2 regions of the Paraburkholderia sp. BR14374 genome follow, and region 1 is predicted to be linked to the other one. Evidence: predicted binding sites of a transcription regulator. Region 1 holds the regulator's gene; the other holds the start of a gene.
What was found. Region 1 encodes LexA, which represses DNA repair genes until DNA is damaged. Its sites were predicted from a motif close to ACTGTATNNNNATACAGT; they were not measured.
Positions count from the first base shown of each region.

Region 1 (9,031 bases):
GCGGCGACGTCACCGCGCGCACGAACTGGTCCCAGTCGAGCGTCGCGGTTTTCAGAAAGGTCGCAGCCAATGGAATCAGCACCACGAGGCTCAAATAAGCCACCGTGATGCCGAGTGTCAGGCCAAAGCCGGGCAATGCGCTCGGCTTGCGGAAGGTCAACGTGGTCATGCTGGATACTCGTTCATGGTTGATGCTCGCGCGGTTGTTCGTGTTGCGGTGTTGCGGTACTACCGCCCTGCTGGCCACCGGCTCCCGGTTAGCCGAAAGCGCGCCCATTGGGCGCGCCCTTGCTGCCTGTGCCCGTGCTTCAGGCGATGGTTGTTACTGCGGCTGATAAATCGAATCGAATACGCCGCCGTCCGCGAAATGAGTCTTCTGCGCGTTGGTCCAGCCGCCGAACGAATCGTCGATCGTGTACAGCTTCAGCTTCGGAAACTTCGCGGTCAGATCGGCCGGCACCTTGTTCGAACGCGGACGATAGAAATTGCGCGCGGCGATCTCCTGCCCTTCCTCGCTATACAGGAAGTTCAGATACGCGTCGGCCAGCTTGCGCGTGCCGTGTTTGTCGACGACCTTGTCGACCACCGCGACCGGCGGCTCGGCCAGGATGCTCACCGTCGGCACCACGATCTCGAACTTGTCCGGACCGAACTCCTTCACCGACAGAAACGCCTCGTTTTCCCACGCGATCAGCACATCGCCGATACCGCGCTGCACGAAGCTGGTGGTCGCGCCGCGCGCGCCCGAATCGAGCACGCCGGCGTTCTTGTACAGCTTGCTGACGAACTCCTTGGCCTTCTGGTCGTTGCCGCCCGGCTGATGCTCGGCGTACGCCCACGCGGCCAGGTAGTTCCAGCGCGCGCCGCCCGAGGTCTTCGGATTCGGCGTCACGATCGACACGCCCGGCTTCACCAGATCGTCCCAATCCTTGATGTGCTTCGGGTTGCCCTTGCGCACCAGAAACACGATCGTCGACGTGTACGGCGAGGCGTTGTCCGGCAGACGCTTCTGCCAGTTCTTGTCGACCAGCCCCTTGTTCGCGATGGCGTCGATGTCGTAAGCGAGCGCGAGCGTCACGACGTCGGCCTGCAGACCGTCGACCACCGAGCGAGCCTGCGCGCCCGAGCCGCCGTGCGACTGCTTGAAGGTGACGGCTTCGCCGGTCTTGGCCTTCCATTCTTTGCCGAATGCCTGATTGATGTCCTGATACAGCTCGCGCGTCGGATCGTAGGACACGTTCAGCAGCGTGGTGTCGGCGTGCGCGACGCCGCTTGCGCCCAACATGCCGAGCGTACCCGCCGCGCCGACGGCAAGCGCCGTGATCAGTTTTCTGGTTCGAGCCGCGAGCCCCGTATGCCGATGGTCCATTTCAATATTTCTCCGCGTGATGTCCGCTGTTGAGCGTCTGGTGTTGTTTTGCGTCGCGGTCACGTGCACATGAGCGCTAACCCGGAAGCCAGTCTATCGAAGGGCTTTCATCATTAAAAATAATGTTTCTTCATTTTTTAATGCTCAAAAGTGGTAACGGCAGACGCGCCGGCTGTTCAGACGTCGAAATCGTCACCATGTCGCCGATAAACGACGCCCCAGCGCGCCCCTTGCGCCGAACCTAAAGTAAAGCTTGAAATGCGCCGAATACTGTATAAAAATACAGTCACCTGTTCATACATACAGTGGCCATGACCAAACTCACCGCACGACAGCAGCAGGTTTTCGATCTGATCCGCCGCGCGATCGAACGCACCGGCTTTCCGCCCACTCGCGCGGAAATTGCCGCCGAACTCGGTTTCAGCTCGGCCAATTCCGCGGAAGAGCATCTGCGCGCGCTGGCGCGCAAGGGCGTGATCGAACTCGCGGCCGGCGCGTCGCGCGGCATCCGCCTGCTGTCCGGGCAGGAGGATGCGCCGCACCAGTTCACGCTGCCGCATGCGGGCCTGATGCAGTTGTCATTGCCGCTGATCGGCCGGGTCGCGGCGGGTAGCCCGATCCTCGCGCAGGAACATATCTCGCAGCACTACGCGTGCGACCCGGCGCTGTTCTCGAGCAAGCCCGACTACCTGCTGAAGGTGCGCGGCCTGTCGATGCGCGACGCCGGCATTCTCGACGGCGACCTGCTCGCGGTGCAAAAGCGCAGCGAAGCGAAAGACGGCCAGATCATCATTGCGCGGCTTGGCGACGACGTGACGGTCAAGCGTCTGAAGCGCCGGCCGAACGGCCTCGAACTGATCGCCGAAAACCCCGACTACGACAACATCTTCGTGGAAAGCGGCAGCGCGGATTTCGCGCTCGAAGGGATCGCGGTCGGGCTGATTCGCCCCAGCGAGTTCTGATCTTTGTTGCCGGAACGCTCGCGCCGGTTTGTCCGAACCAAGCCGCATTAACGCCCGCATTAACGCCCGCATTACGCGCCCGCATTACGCCGCGCATTCAAGCCGCATCGTCTGGAGAGACTCATGGAACGCCTTGCCCGCCTGCTGCCTTTTCGCCAGTTCGGTCGTCTGCGCCATCTGCGCAAGCTCACGCCTTGCGCGCCGATCGAGGCGCCCGCGGCGCGCACGCCGTCGCTGTTCGACGTACCTGCCGAAGCTTGCGGTCTGCCGTCGTCGTTGCCGGCGTTTGCGCGCGTATCGCTGAATTCGGCGCTGAATATCGCGGAGCCCGCGCGCCGCGCTCCGGTGCGGGTCTATCATGGACCGTCGCGACTGATCATGGTCGGCACGGTGGACGCCGTATGCCGTATGATCGATCGTTGCATAGCCGACGAAGCCAACGTGCACGGCGCGGTGTTCGAAGCCTGAGCGAATTCTGAGCACGCATGCAATAAGCACTTCGGATGTTCAGAGATTCGCGCGGGATGGGATCGTTTCGACCTCGCCGTGGTCGACGTTAGATCATCACTGACGTGGAGTCCCATTCGATGACCATTCCGAAACGCACACCGGGCAGCGCCACCCGGCCGCTGCTGATCACGCTGATCGTGGTGATCGTGATTGCCGCGCTGGGGTTTATTTACGCGTCACCGTATCTCGCGGTGAACAATCTCAAACGCGCGGCTGACGCGCGTGACGTGCAAACCGTCAATCAGTACGTCGACTTCCCCGCGCTGCGCGATAGCCTGAAGCAGCAGGTGGGCGCCATGCTGACGCGCCGCCTCGAAGCGGATGCCGGCAACAAGATGGCCACGATCGGCGCGGTGATCGGCGTGACACTGATCGGCCCGCTCGTCGATGCCTATGCGACACCCGACGGCGTCGCGGCACTGCTGAACGGCATGCCGCCGCGCGGCACACCGGGCGAGCAACCGTCAGCACCGCCAGCCGCGGGCGGAGAAGCGCCGGCCGCATCGGCCGCGGGCGACACCACCACGCACGCAAGCGCGCCGCCGCCCGGGCGTCAAAGCACGGCCGGCTATCGGAGTCTCAACGAGTTTGTGGTCACGTACCGCCGCGGCGAAGGCAACGCGAACTATTCGGCTATCTTCCGTCGCGAAGGTCTGGTCACGTGGAAGCTCGCGGCGATCAATCTGAACGAGTGAGGTTCAAGCCGTGAACTGCGGAGATGCGCGGGCTGGCCATCGGAGCCAGCCGCGTGTCAGGTTTGTTCGTATTACGCCGCGGCCGCCTGCTGCTGCTCCTGCGCGGACGAGCACGCCACCAGAATGCTGCACGACACGCGGTCGAGCAGCGGCGTGTTGCCCGCCCCCATCCACCACCTCGACAAACCGGTCCGGCAGCGATGTCCGACCACCACGAGGTCGACGTGCAACTCGTTGGCAAGGTTGGCGATCTCGTCGATCGGATGACCGAATGCGAAATGCCCCTGCGCGTTCACGCCTCGCTCGGTCAGCCAGTTCACGCCCTCCTGCAGAATTTCGCGGGCCGTTTTTTCGAAGCTTCCGCAGGCCACATCGGTCAATAAGCCCGCGCTTTGCGCGATGCTGGAGCGCATGTCTACTACCGACAGCAGATGCGTTTCCGCCTTCAGGTCCAACGCCAGATCGGCGCCGCAACGCAGGGCTTTGCGGCCTTCGCGCGAGCCGTCGTAGCACAACAGGATTTTCCGGTAGCTCGCCATCTGTCTTCTCCCATTCGCGCGGAAAGCGCGGTCTGAATCAATCATGGTGCGCCGCAATTCGCCTTGCAAGAGATGGAAAACGCTAAGTGCATAATCGGTGCGTGCTGAAGCCGTCTGCACAAGCGTTGGGCCACCTGGAGCAGTGTTCGCACACGTTTGCGGCACCGCAAAAGTTCGTATGTGAACGCATCGCATCCCATGCATTACTCGTTCCCGGACACCCGCTCGCGTCAGTGGCCGATACCCTAGAATAAGCGGCCTGTGCGCAATGCGTGGGTCGCAGGTATGTTGTGTGTCTTGCGCGTACGTTATGTGTTCTTCCGGAGCCTCGCTCGAGTCATGCCCGCAGCCCCCATCGAATTCCATCAGGTCAGGAAAAACTACGGCGAAAAAACGGTCGTCGACGGATTGTCGTTTCATGTGAACACCGGCGAATGCTTCGGGCTCCTCGGCCCCAACGGCGCCGGCAAGACCACGACGCTGCGCATGCTGCTCGGCATCGCGGCGCCCGACGCCGGCGCGATCCGCCTGTGCGGCGAACCGATCCCTGGCCGCGCGCGCCTCGCGCGCTCGCGCGTGGGCGTCGTCCCGCAGTTCGACAACCTCGATCCCGATTTCACCGTGCGTGAAAATCTGCTCGTGTTCGGCCGCTACTTCGGTCTGAGCGCCGCGCAGTGTCGCGCGGCGGTGCCGGGTCTGCTCGAATTCGCCCGCCTCGAGAACAAGGCGGACGCACGCGTGAGCGAACTGTCGGGCGGCATGAAGCGGCGCCTTACGCTGGCGCGCGCGCTGATCAACGATCCCGACGTGCTGATCATGGACGAACCGACCACCGGTCTCGACCCGCAAGCGCGCCATCTGATCTGGGAGCGACTGAGATCGCTGCTCGCGCGCGGCAAGACCATCCTGCTGACCACGCACTTCATGGAAGAAGCCGAACGGCTCTGTCATCGACTGTGCGTGATCGAGGAAGGCCGCAAGATCGCAGAAGGCGCGCCGCGGGAGCTGATCGAGTCCGAGATCGGCTGCGACGTGATCGAGATCTATGGTCCCGATCCGTTTGCATTGCGCGACGAACTCGCACCGCTCGCCGAGCGCACCGAGATCAGCGGCGAGACCCTGTTCTGTTACGTGAACGACGCGCAGCCCGTGCATATGCGCCTGAAGCAGCGCGCGGATTTGCGCTATCTGCATCGGCCGGCGAATCTCGAAGATGTGTTTCTACGGCTCACCGGCCGCGAAATGCAGGACTGAACCCGCAGCGAGACACTTGATGGACGCACGCACCTACGAAACCCACGACGGCACGCCATCGGCACAAGAGCCGTTCGGCGCCTTCCCCGCCAATGCCACGAACTGGATCGCGGTGTGGCGCCGCAACTATCTGGTGTGGAAGAAGCTCGCGATTGCGTCGATGTTCGGCAACCTCGCCGATCCGATGATCTATCTGTTCGGTCTCGGCTTGGGGCTCGGGCTGATGGTCGGGCACGTCGACGGCGTGTCGTATATCTCGTTCCTCGCGGCGGGCACGGTGGCGTCGAGCGTGATGATGTCGGCGAGCTTCGAGTCGATGTATTCGGGCTTTTCGCGCATGCACGTGCAGCGAACGTGGGAGGCGATCATGCATACGCCGCTCACGCTCGGCGATATCGTGCTCGGCGAGGTAGTGTGGGCCGCCAGCAAATCGGTGTTGTCGGGAGTGGCGATCATGCTGGTGGCGGGCGCGCTCGGCTATGCGAGTTTTCCGTCGATGCTGCTCGCGCTGCCGGTCATCGTGCTGGCCGGTCTCGCGTTCGCCAGCCTCGCGATGATCGTGACGGCGCTCGCGCCGTCGTACGACTTTTTCATGTTCTATCAGACGCTCGTGCTCACGCCGATGCTGCTGCTCTCCGGCGTGTTCTTTCCGATCTCGCAGCTGCCCGGCCCCGCTCAAGCGGTGACCGCCGCGCTGCCGCTCGCCAATGCGGTCGATCTGATGCGCCCGGCGATGCTCGGCCGGCCGATGGAGCACGCGGCGCTGCATGTGAGCATACTGGCCGCTTATGCAGTCGGCGGCTTTATCGTGTCGGCGATCCTGTTTCGACACCGCATGATGAAGTAAGCCGAGCGCGCCGGTCGTCGCTGTGCGCGTTTGCTATCGTCGCGCGCTCAGTCCTCGTCATCGGTCCACGGAATGTCGACGTCGGAGATGAACGCGACCGTCGCGAACGGGCCGCCCTCGTGACGCCCGATCTTGCCATCGGCGCGCTGCCATTCGACCCGGAACACGGTGGCCGGATCGTCCGCGATCAGCCGCACCGTGCGCAATTCGTCGGGATCGGCATCCTCGACCGGACCGTCGAGCGAGATCAGCAGCGCCTGCGGCCATAAACCATCTGCGGGATCGTAAATCTTGTCGCCGTCGTGAATCAATGTGAAGGCTTCCACGCCGATGGTCGCCGACGCATCGACGATCATCTTGGCGAGCGCACGCAACAGCGCGGTCGCTCTCGCCGAATTTGCCTGGCGGATCGCGAGATCACCGCGCGTGAGCGCCTGCTCGAGTTTCGGATTGGTTTTCTGTTGCGCCATGGATGTGTTGGTCCTATCGCTCTGTTGTGGGCAACGCGCCATCGGGACGACGCGCCGCGTTTCTTTTTGGGGTGCATCTGTTGCCGTTTGTGTGCATCGCAGCATCGCGGGCTGAGCGGCCGGTCCGCGCTTCGACTGCCGTTGTTCTGCCGTTTCCCCTGATCGTGGCGCGCACCGTCAGGGTCGTTTTCTCAGGGCCGTCCTTGCCGTCCACCACAGTTTAGGTCGTGATTCGGATTCCGGGCGAACATTTGCCGCTTAGTGCGTGGCATGTGTCGCATTTCATGCATCGGCTCGCCGGCGACGCGGCGTGCGCTTGCCGCGCCCTCGGTCCGCCTTCGAGGCCTGAGCCCCGGCCGGCTTCGGATCCGCGATCCGTGCGATCAGATGGTCGCGAAACGCCCGCACCGACGGCGGCAACTCGCGCCCCGCCATCGTCTGCACCTGGATACTGCGCTGGCGCATCTGCGGGTCGGTCAGCGGAATCACGACGAAGCCGTCGGCCGCATAGCGGTCGCGCACCGACAGCAGCCCCGTGAACATGATCGCGCCGGACTTCTGCGCATAGCGATAACTCGCGCCACTGTTGTTGCAGATCAGATCCGGCTCGAGCAGGATGCCTTCGAGCGCGCAGGTGATGTCGATCAACTGGCGAAGCGTGGTGCCGGTCTCCGACAACACCAGCGGATAACGGCTCACCTCGGCGAGCGACAGCTTCGCGCGCGCCGCGAGCGGATGATCGGCGCGCACCAGCACGAACACCGGCGCGCGTTCGGTGTGCTCGACCTTGACGCCCTTCTCCGGCGCGAGGCTGAACGACAACGCGATGTCGACGTCACCGTCGCGCACATGCCGGGTCGCGTCGGCCGGCGACATCACAGTCAACGTGAAATCGATGCCGGGATGCTCGGCGCGGAACTCCGCGATCGCGGCGGGCAGGAAGTCGACCGCGAAGCCCTCGGCGGTCGCGATCTTGATCCGGCTGCCGTGCAGGCTAGCGAGACCGCTGAGCTCCTTCATCACGTGCTCGGCTTCCAGCAGGCTGCGTTGTGCGTACGCGAGCAGCCGCTCGCCCGCCTCGGACAGCGCCATGCCGCGCGGACGCCGCTCGAATAGCGTGACGCCGAGTTCGCTCTCGAGCCGCGCGATCTGCCGGCTGAGCGCCGATACCGCGACATGCAGCCGTTCGGACGCGTCGCTCAGCGAACCGCTGCGCGCGACTTCGACGAAATAACGCAACGCGATGCCATGCAGTGAACGTGCCATCCGGGACGCCTCGATCGAATCGGTTGCAACGGTGCGATGACGCTTTGCCTTTCCGGCAATGCAAGCTTCGAAACATGATCATTGTGACAAAAATGACGCGCTTCTAGAATCGATCGCAATGAGATCGCGGACAAATCGCCCGAAGGCCCTGCCATCGGGCCGCGGCCCTCTGCCCGCCTCGCCCATCACCCGCATTGGAGACACCGACATGAGCCGCCACCAGGCCATCGAGCTTGCCACCCGGCACTTCGAATCCGGCGCTTTTCTCGCCGACCTGAACCGCCGCGTCGGTATTCGCACCGAAAGCCAGGAAAGCGATCGCGGCGCGCTGCTGCGGTCTTATCTGACCAACGAAATCCAACCCCAAGCGAAGCGCCTCGGCTTCAGCGCGCGCATCGTCGATAACCCGGTCGACGGTTTCGGTCCGTTCCTGATCGCGAACCGTCACGAAGGCGATCATCTGCCGACCGTGCTGATCTACGGCCACGGCGACGTCGTGCGCGGCTACGACAGCCAGTGGCGCGCGCCGCTGACGCCGTGGGCGGTGACCATCGAAGGCGAGCGCTGGTTCGGTCGCGGCACCGCCGACAACAAAGGCCAGCACTCGATCAACCTCGCCGCGCTCGCGTGCACGCTCGCCGCGCGCGACGGCAAACTCGGCTTCAACACCAAGCTGCTGATCGAAATGGGCGAGGAAACCGGCTCGCCGGGGCTCGATGCGGTCTGCCGCGCGCACCGCGACGAACTCGCCGCCGACGTGCTGATCGCCTCCGACGGCCCGCGTCTCGCCGCGCGTCGTCCGACCGTGTTTCTCGGCTCGCGCGGCGCGGTCAATTTCAAGCTGTCGCTGAACCTGCGCGACGGCGCGCATCACTCGGGCAACTGGGGCGGCCTGTTGCGCAATCCGGCGACGGTGCTCGCCAACGCGCTCGCGAGTCTCGTCGATGCGCGCGGCGTGATCACAGTCGACGGCCTGCGTCCGCCGCCGATCCCGGAGGCCGTGCGCCGCGCGCTTGCCGACATCACGGTGGGCGACGGTCCTGGCGACCCCACCGTCGACGACAACTGGGGCGAGCCGGGGCTTTCCGCGCCCGAGCGCGTGTTCGGCTGGAACAGCTT
Region 1 covers NZ_JBFPKF010000008.1:62,000-71,030, reverse strand. Annotated here, with positions in the region: gene cysT (sulfate ABC transporter permease subunit CysT) at 1-169, opposite strand, end outside; gene AB3X86_RS20035 (sulfate ABC transporter substrate-binding protein) at 323-1,369, opposite strand; gene lexA (transcriptional repressor LexA) at 1,681-2,331, shown strand; gene AB3X86_RS20025 (hypothetical protein) at 2,455-2,799, shown strand; gene AB3X86_RS20020 (DUF2939 domain-containing protein) at 2,919-3,536, shown strand; gene AB3X86_RS20015 (universal stress protein) at 3,608-4,075, opposite strand; gene nodI (nodulation factor ABC transporter ATP-binding protein NodI) at 4,415-5,329, shown strand; gene AB3X86_RS20005 (ABC transporter permease) at 5,349-6,176, shown strand; gene AB3X86_RS20000 (hypothetical protein) at 6,224-6,646, opposite strand; gene AB3X86_RS19995 (LysR family transcriptional regulator) at 6,929-7,912, opposite strand; gene AB3X86_RS19990 (M20 family metallopeptidase) at 8,121-9,031, shown strand, end outside.

Region 2 (9,031 bases), on a different contig from region 1:
GTGATGCAGACGCCGGCATGGCGGCTGGTCGAATCGCTGCGCCAGCGCGTCTACGAGGCGAAGATCGCGTGCGAGACGAGCGTCGGCAGCACCGCGCGCGAGAAGCTCGGCGAACTGCGTGGGCTGTTGCGGCTCGGCATTTCGCACGGCACGTTCCAGAAGCAGGAAGCGCAGCAGATCATGGAGTATCTGCGGCTTTTGAAGCCGGAGATTTTCGTCGAGGAGCCGTACGACGTGTTCTCGCGGCTCGCGGCATGGCTGCGCAATTTCTTCGTGCCGCCGCCTCCGGTCGCGCAGCAACAGCAGCGGCAGCCGCGTTGAGCTTCGACTGAACTGAGCGGCGCCGGCCGCTCAGTCCCACATCTTCCTGAGCTTCGCCGCGATCTCAATCCTGGCCTGCGCGGCCGCCGCGAGCCCCGCCGCGCTTGGCGCGCTCGCCACCGGCACGCGCGGCCATGCGTACGCGTCGAACAACGGCAGCATCGGCGTGGCGATGAAGCGCGTACGCGACGCCCACACATGGCGGTCGCCCAGATGGGTCTGGTTGTGCACGTAAAAGCGCTGTGGCACGACGATATGCAGGTCTTCCTTCGCGCGCGTCATCGCCACGTAGAGCAGGCGCCGCTCCTCGTCGATTTCCTCGTCGCTGCCGGTGCCCAGGTCGGACGGAATGCAGCCGTCGACGCCATTCAGCACGAACACGTTGCGCCACTCCTGGCCCTTCGCCGAATGGATCGTCGACAGGATCAGGTAATCCTCGTCGATCAGCGGCACGCCGGATTCGTCGCTGGTGGCGTCGGGCGGATCGAGCGTCAACTCGGTCAGGAAGCGCTCTCGCGACGGATAGGTACCCGCAATGCTTTCCATCTGCAGCAGGTCCGCGTGACGGATCGCGGCGTCCTCGTGATTGCGCTCCAGATGCGGTTCGTACCAGCGCCGCACCATCTCGAACTCGGCGGGCCACGGCGTTTGCCGGCCATACACGCTCGACATCAGCCTGACGAACGGATGCCAGTCTTCTTGCGCCCTTGCGGGCGCCGCAAACGCGGCCAGCACACCGCCCGCGGTCGCGACCGGATCGCCGCCATCCGCGCGCGCGACGATGTCGTCGAGCACCTTCGCCGCGGTGGCCGGACCGACGCCGGGCAGCAGCTGCACGACGCGAAAGCCGGCGACGCGGTCGCGCGGATTCTCGGCCCAGCGCAGCACCGCGAGCACGTCCTTCACGTGCACCGAGTCGAGAAATTTGAGCCCGCCGAATTTGACGAACGGGATGTTGCGGCGCGTGAGCTCGATCTCGAGCGCGGCGCTGTGATGCGCGGCACGGAACAGCACCGCCTGCGACTTCAGCTTGACGCCCTGCTCGCGGGCTTCGAGCACCTGCTCGACGACGTAGCGAGCTTGCGCGGCGTCATCGGCGACCGTGACGAGGCGCGGGCGCTGCGCCGACGCCTTGTCGGTCCACAGATTCTTCGTGTAGCGCTCGCTCGCGAGTTCGATCACCGCGTTCGACGCGGCGAGAATCGGCTCGGTGGAGCGATAGTTGCGCTCGAGCGTGACCTGCATCGCGGGCGGCTCGAATTGCGTGGGGAAATCGAGGATATTGCGCACGGTCGCGCCGCGAAACGAATAGATCGACTGCGCGTCGTCGCCGACCACGGTCAGGCCGCGGCCGTCCGGCTTCAGCGCGAGCAGGATCGACGCCTGCAGGCGGTTGGTGTCCTGGTATTCGTCGACCAGCACGTGGTCGAAGCGCGCCGACAGATCGGCCGCGATGCTGGGCTCGGCGGCCATGTGCGACCAGTAGAGCAGCAGATCGTCGTAGTCGAGCACGCTCTGCTTCTGTTTGGCGTCGACGTACGCGGCGAACAGCCTGCGCAGGTCGTCCTCCCACTCGCGACACCACGGAAACGCGCTGTCCAATACCTGTCCGAGCGATGCACCGGTGTTGACGACGCGCGAGTAGATCGCGAAGCAGGTGCCCTTCGCCGGAAAGCGCCGTTCTTTCGCGGACAGTCCGAGTTCGTGGCGCACGAGGTTCATCAGGTCGGCGGAGTCTTCGCGGTCGTTGATCGTGAACGCGGGCGCGAGGCCGATCAGATCCGCGTATTCGCGCAACAGCCGCGCGCCGACGCTGTGAAACGTGCCCGCCCACGTCAGCCCTTGCGCGAGCGCGGCGCGTGCACCGACGGTGGTCGCCGCGGCGCCGGTGATGCGTGTCACGCGGCGGGTCATTTCGAGCGCCGCGCGGCGCGAGAAGGTCAACAGCAGGATGCGCTGCGGATCGGCGCCCTTCACCACCAGATTAGCGACGCGATGCGCGAGCGTGTTGGTCTTGCCGGAGCCCGCGCCCGCGATCACGAGCAGCGCGCCGGGCAGCGCGTCTGGCGTGTCGGTCCCGTATTCGACGGCTTCGCGTTGAGCGTCGTTGAGCTTGGCGAGCCAGGCGGCGGTATCGAACGACGGAGCGGATTCGGCGACGGTGGACACTGAGCGGTTTTTGCGGGTTGGATGGATTTTCAGGATGCGACGCACACTGTATATCCATACAACCCAATGCGACAAGCGCCCCTTTTTTGGGGCGCCTGCCTGGCGGTCTACGCCGCGCGCTACTACTGCTTCTTCGCGTCCTTCACGCTGGCCTCAGCGGCGGCCTTGTCGGCATCGGCCTGCGCGTCGGTTTTGGTCTTGTCCGCTTTCGCCTGGGCGACCGCGGCTTTCTTGTCGGCCTTCGCCTGCTCTTTCGCGGCCTTCTTGTCAGCGTGCGTGGCGGGTGCCGAAGCCGGGTCGGCGGTCTGCGCGAGCACGGCCGATGACAGGCAAGCCGCGATCAGCGCGGCGTAAATGCGGGTTCGGCTGGAACGGTCGATGTTCATTTGGGTTCTCCCTGAGGCACAGCTTGCAAAGTGACAGACGCCCCCGGCGCGCGAGCCTCGCCGACCCACGCGCCGCGGCATCCAGCAGGGCTTAATGCTTGATGTCCGCGCCGTCGGTCTGCGCGGCAGCCTGCCCTTCCATCTCCATCTTCATTTCGTTGTTGGCGCTCTGTTTGTCCGCCTTCTGGTTCAGCTTCGCGCCGCGCACCTGCTCCTTGTACTGGTCCTTCGCGGCCTTCTGCTCAGCCTTCAGTTCCGCTTTCGAGGACTTCTTCGCCGCGCGATACTCGGCGTTGGCCTTCGCGTCGGCGTCGCGCTTCTGTACGAGCGGGTCGGTCGAGCCCAAAGCCGTCAGACGGCCCGGCGGCGGCGCGGCGACGCCTTGCGCGGCGGGCGCGCCCGGGACTTGCTGCATGCCTTGCGCCGACGGCTCGGCCTGCATGCCTTGGGCGCCGGCCGCGGACGGCGGCGCCATCTCGGCGGCCCCTTGGCTCTGGATCTGCGCCTGACCGCCGATGCCTGTTGCCGGCTGCGCGGTCTGCGCGACGGCGGCCGTCGCGGCAAAAGCGGTGAGGGCGGTACCGATCAGGAGCGTACGAATCTGGGTCATGGCTATCCTCTCTAGACTTAGTTGTGACACGGGCGGACTCTCTGGCGTCGTGATGACGGAATGGCTCACGCGCCCCGCCCGGTCTATGCGTCGCTGGATGGGTGGCCGGGGAGCGGTCCCGGAATACCAGCGGGCTTTGCTGCTGAGGTGGACTTTAGGAGTGAAATCCGTCCGGCGCGACCAGCGTTACGCAACGTTTCACTCTCCACAACTGAATAACATCTACTTTCATTTGCTTGCGCAATGGCTCGCTGGATGCATCCGACACAGGCGAGACGGCCCCGCGCCGACGCGCCGCCGTGCACTTGCTTTATGATGCGAACCCCCAACGCGACCCGTGCCCAAGGTGCAAAGTCATGCCCAATCTCAATTTCACGCTGACCGGCGAGTACGTCGAACTGCACAATCTGCTGAAGATCACGGGCCTCGCGGATAGCGGCGGTTCCGCGAAGATGATGGTCGCGGACGGCGCCGTGATGGTCGATGGCCGGGTCGAGACCCGCAAGACCTGCAAGATCCGCGCGGGCCAGGTCGTGTTGCTCGGCGACACGCGGATCGCGGTCCACGAAGGCTGACGCCACTCCGGAAATTCGCAGGACGCCGCGCACCGGAACTGTGCGTTGTCCATCGACATCGCCCGGGCGAGGCAATAAGCTGTCGGTTTCGACAGGTAAACGACGGACCGCGCCACGGGCGTGGAGTCGGCTGACCGGCTCGCCGCCGCGCCGCGGAATTTCTCCGCCCGCTGCCCCGCCGCTCCATCGCCCGTCGGAGCGCAGCGCGATGCAATGCGGCACCGCTTGCGCCCGCCTCTCACTGTCGCCACTGCGGTTGCCGCCGCAGTTGCCAACTTTCGCCGCCAGGCATTCGATGACTCAACCCAGCTTCGCCCACGCGGCCAGCCGGCCGCCGACCCTATCCCGCCACGCGGCCGACACCGCGCGGCTCGCCGCGCCGCTCGCGATCGCGCAACTGTCGCAGATGGCGATGAGCGTGACCGACACGATCCTGCTCGGCTCGCTGGGCCCCGACGCGCTCGCCGCCGGCGGCCTCGGCGCGAATCTATTTTTCGTGGTCGTCACGCTGCTGCAGGGCGTGCTGACCTCGGTCAGCGTCAGCGTCGCGCACGCGCGCGGCGCGCAGGACGACGGCCGCGTGCCGCATATCTACTGGACCGGTTTCCTGCTGTCGGTGCTGCTGGCGGTGCCGGCGTTCATTCTGTTGTCGTTCGCGTCGCACATCCTGCGCGCGTTCGGCGAGCCGGGCCTGCTCGCGCACAACGTCGGCCAATACGCGGCGGTGCTGCGCTGGGGCGCACCCGCGAGCCTGATCGGCGTCGGCCTGATGCGCTCGTTCCTGCCGGCGATCGGCGCGGCGCGGCGGCTGCTGTGGGTGTCGCTGGTGAGCGTCGGCGTGAACGGCTTTCTGAACTACGGGCTGATTCACGGCGCGTATGGGCTGCCGCGGCTCGGCTTTCTCGGCTCCGCGGCCGCGACCACGATCACCGTGTGGCTGACCGCGCTCGTGCTGATGGCGCTGCTGCATCTGCGGCCGCGCTTCCGGCATTTCGTCGTCGCGACGCGGCCGAAGCTGCCGCTGATGGGCGAGCTGTTCGGCATCGGTTGGCCGGTCGCGATCACCTACGGCGTCGAGTCGACGCTGTTCCTTGCCACCGGCCTGATGGTCGGCCTGCTCGGCGAATCGCAACTGGCCGCGCATCAGATCGCGCTGAACGTCGCGTCGGTCGCGTTCATGGTGCCGCTGTCGATCGGCCAGGCGGCCAATGTGCGGGTCGGCTACTGGGCCGGCGCCGGTCAGCCGCTCGCCGCGCGCCACGCGGGCTTCGTCGCGCTCGCGCTCGGCGTCGGCTTCATGTCGATGTCGGGTCTCATGCTGATCGCCGCGCCGCATTGGATCGTCGGCCTGTATCTGCATCTCGACGATCCCGCCAACGCGCCGACCATCGCGCTCGCCAGTTCGCTGCTCGGCGTGGCGGCGATCTTCCAGGTCGTCGACGGGATGCAGGCGGTGGGCTCCGGCTGTCTGCGCGGCCTGAAGGACACCCGCATCCCGATGATCGCCGCCGCGTTCGGCTACTGGGTGATCGGCTTTCCGACCGGCTATCTGCTCGCGTTTCACGCCGGCCTCGGCGCGCGCGGCTTGTGGTGGGGGCTGGCGGCAGGCCTCGCGAGCGTCGCGCTGCTGATGACACTGCGTTTTCACAAGCTGAGCGGCCGGCAACCGCCGACGGTGGCATCAATCACACCGCCCGCGCGCTCGGTTTGAGCGGCGCAGCGGCAAGTCTCGCTCCTGAAGCACTCACTGTAAAAGGTAAAATGCCCGCCGCTGCACGCGAGCGCTAACCCGCGCTCACGCGCCAGGAACCGCACGACGGCGCGCCTCACCAAGGCAAAAGCCGGACTGGCGCCGCGGGAGCACCCACCATTGCCCGCGATGCGTGCGGCTTCGATTGGCCGCCCGTGTTTGCCGCGCTTTCGCCACGGCGCTTGCCGTAGCCGCTTCACCCGCTTCGGCGCGACGAATGCCGCAACGCCAGCCGACACCCGGCCGCGCCGCGGCCCCCGCTTTCTCGCGATACAACATAACCAAGGACCACCCGCCATGCTTGCCCGCGTCACCCGCCTGTTTCCGCTTTGGGCCGTGCTCGTCTCGGTCGTCGCGTACTTCTCGCCGGCCTCTTTTTCCGGCGTCGCGCCGCACGTCACCTCGCTCCTGACGATCATCATGCTGGCGATGGGCGTCACGCTGTCGGCCGGCGATTTCCTGCGCGTGTTCACGCGGCCCGCGCCGGTGATCGCCGGCATCGTGCTGCACTACCTCGTGATGCCGCTCGCCGCATGGGTCATCGCGAAGGCGCTGCGCATGCCGCCCGACCTGACCGCCGGCATGGTGCTGGTCGGCAGCGTTGCGAGCGGCACCGCGTCGAATGTGATGATTTATCTAGCGCGCGGCGACGTCGCGTTGTCGGTGACGATCAGCGCGCTGTCGACGCTCGTCGGCGTATTCGCGACGCCGCTGCTCACGCGCCTTTACGTCGATGCGTCGATCGCCGTCGATGTGCACGGCATGCTGGTGAGCATCCTGCAGATCGTCGCGCTGCCGATCGTCGTCGGTCTCGTCGTCAATCATCTGTTCGGCGAGCTGGTGCGCAAGATCGAACCGATCCTGCCGCTCGTGTCGATGGTCGCGATCGTGCTGATCATCGGCGCGGTGGTGGGCGGCACGCAGAAGAGCATCGCGTCGGTGGGCTTCCTCGTGATGGTCGGCGTCGTACTGCACAACGGCATCGGCCTGCTCGGCGGCTACTGGGGCGGCCGTCTGCTCGGGTTCGACGAAGCCGTCTGCCGGACGCTCGCGATCGAAGTCGGCATGCAGAACTCCGGCCTCGCCGCGACGCTCGGCAAGCTCTACTTCACGCCGATCGCCGCGCTGCCAGGCGCGCTGTTCTCTGTCTGGCACAACCTCTCGGGTTCGCTGCTCGCGGGCGTGTGGGCGGGCCGACCGGCGAAAGGCTCGACGCATCCCGATGGCGAGCGCGCGCTGCACGTCGAGCGCGTCTGATACAGCCTCCGCGCGCCGCGGTTTGCAGCAGGTGATCGATCACCGAACCGCGGCGCCCTCCCGACCAACGCGCGGCACTCCGCTGCGTTTGCCGACGTACGCGGAACCCGCGCCCCAATTCCCTTAGAATGATTTTCTCGACAGCGTGCACAGGCCTTCGCTGTCGCCACGCGAAAAGCTTGCAACAAGGGGAAAACAGCGTGCAGGGCCAATTCGAACAACATCGGCAGGCCGCGCGCCGCCGCTCGATAGTCAGCACAACGAGGCAAATCTTCCTGCTCTGTTGCGCGGCGGCATTTTTGACCGCCTGCGCGACGAAGCCGCCCGCCACCGCGTTCGACCGCCAGGTGACGCACGCGCTGCCGGCCACCGCCGATACGCCGCTGCGCGAAGCGCTTGCGCCGCTCGAGGCGAAGCATCCGGAGCAGTCGGGTTTCCGTGTGCTGGCGAACGGCACCGACGCGCTGCAAATGCGCATCGCACTTGCGCGCGCGGCGACCAAAACCCTCGACATGCAGTACTACATTGCCAACGAGGACACCACCGGCAAGCTGCTGCTCGGCGCCGCGTTATATGCGGCCGATCACGGCGTGCGGGTGCGCATGCTGGTCGATGACCTGAACTTCAAGGACATCGACCGCATCATGGCGGGCCTGGACACGCACGAGAACATCGAGATCCGCGTATTCAACCCGTTCGGCAGCGCGCAGGAAGGCTTGTTCGAGCGCACCGCGAACCTGTTCACGCAGATCGGCCACTTCACGCGCCGCATGCACAACAAGGCGATGATCGCGGACAACCAGCTGGCGATCGTCGGCGGTCGCAACCTGGGCGACGAGTACTTCAGCGCGAGTGAAACGCTGCAGTTCCGCGACCTCGACGTGCTCGCGGCGGGCCCGATCGTCGCCGACGTCTCCGCGAGTTTCGACGACTACTGGAACAGCGAACTCGCCTATCCGCTGCGTGCGCTGAACAAGCAGAAGTTCGACCAGAAGGAACTCGACCAGACGCGCGACGACCTGCGTCATCACTGGCGCACCAACGCCGATCCGTACAACGCGAAACCGCTGAACGCGACGCCGCTTGCCGCGCAGATCACGAGCGAGCAACTCGGCCTCACGTGGGCGGACGCGGAATTCAGGGTGGACCTGCCGGAGAAGATCGAGCATCCGTCGCCGGACTACGTGAGTCCGCCGCTCGCGCGGCTGCGCGAACTGATGCGCGACGCGCAGCACGATTTCCTGATCGTGTCGCCCTACTTCGTGCCGCACGCCGCGGGGGTGCAGGCGGCCAGCGAGCTCACGCATCGCGGCATCCGTATCGCGGTGCTGACCAACTCCCTCGCGGCCACCGACGCGGTCGCCGTGCAGGCCGGCTACAGTCCGTTCCGCGTGCCGCTGCTGAAGGCCGGCGTCGAGCTGTACGAATTCAGGCCGCGCCAGGAAACGCCGAACGTCGGGCTGGTCGGCTCGCGTTCGCGCGCGAGCCTGCATGCGAAGGCCTACGTGATCGACCACAAGATTCTCGTGATCGGCTCGATGAACCTCGATCCGCGCTCGGCCAATCTGAACACCGAGCTGGCGCTCGTGATCCACAGCCCCGAACTGGCGAATCAGGTCGCGAGAATCTTCGAGCGCGGGACCCAGCCGGAGCAGAGCTACCACGTAACGCTCGCCGACTCGGCGCAGCTCGCCTATCTGCGCTCGATCGGCGCGCCGCTCTCGCCGCTCGTCTGGACCGACGTCGAGAACGGCGAGACACGCACCTACATTTTCGATCCGCAGGCCGGTTTTTACCGGAATGTGCTAACCGGTCTATTCTCGTTATTGCCTGTCAACTCGGAACTTTGAGAAGCGGAGTCAACCATGACTGAAGACGTACGGATGGAGCGGGACACCTTCGGCGAAATCGCGGTGCCGAACGCTCGCCTGTGGGGCGCGCAGACGCAGCGCTCGCTGCAGAA
Region 2 covers NZ_JBFPKF010000002.1:651,874-660,904, forward strand. Annotated here, with positions in the region: gene AB3X86_RS06925 (DUF4088 family protein) at 1-321, shown strand, start outside; gene AB3X86_RS06930 (ATP-dependent helicase) at 352-2,490, opposite strand; gene AB3X86_RS06935 (hypothetical protein) at 2,613-2,876, opposite strand; gene AB3X86_RS06940 (hypothetical protein) at 2,968-3,486, opposite strand; gene AB3X86_RS06945 (RNA-binding S4 domain-containing protein) at 3,843-4,061, shown strand; gene AB3X86_RS06950 (MATE family efflux transporter) at 4,357-5,772, shown strand; gene AB3X86_RS06955 (bile acid:sodium symporter family protein) at 6,109-7,068, shown strand; gene AB3X86_RS06960 (phospholipase D family protein) at 7,197-8,918, shown strand; gene fumC (class II fumarate hydratase) at 8,934-9,031, shown strand, end outside.
Region 2: AB3X86_RS06930 (ATP-dependent helicase) is a predicted target of LexA. The motif match lies at 2,536-2,553, and genes of this name have one in related genera.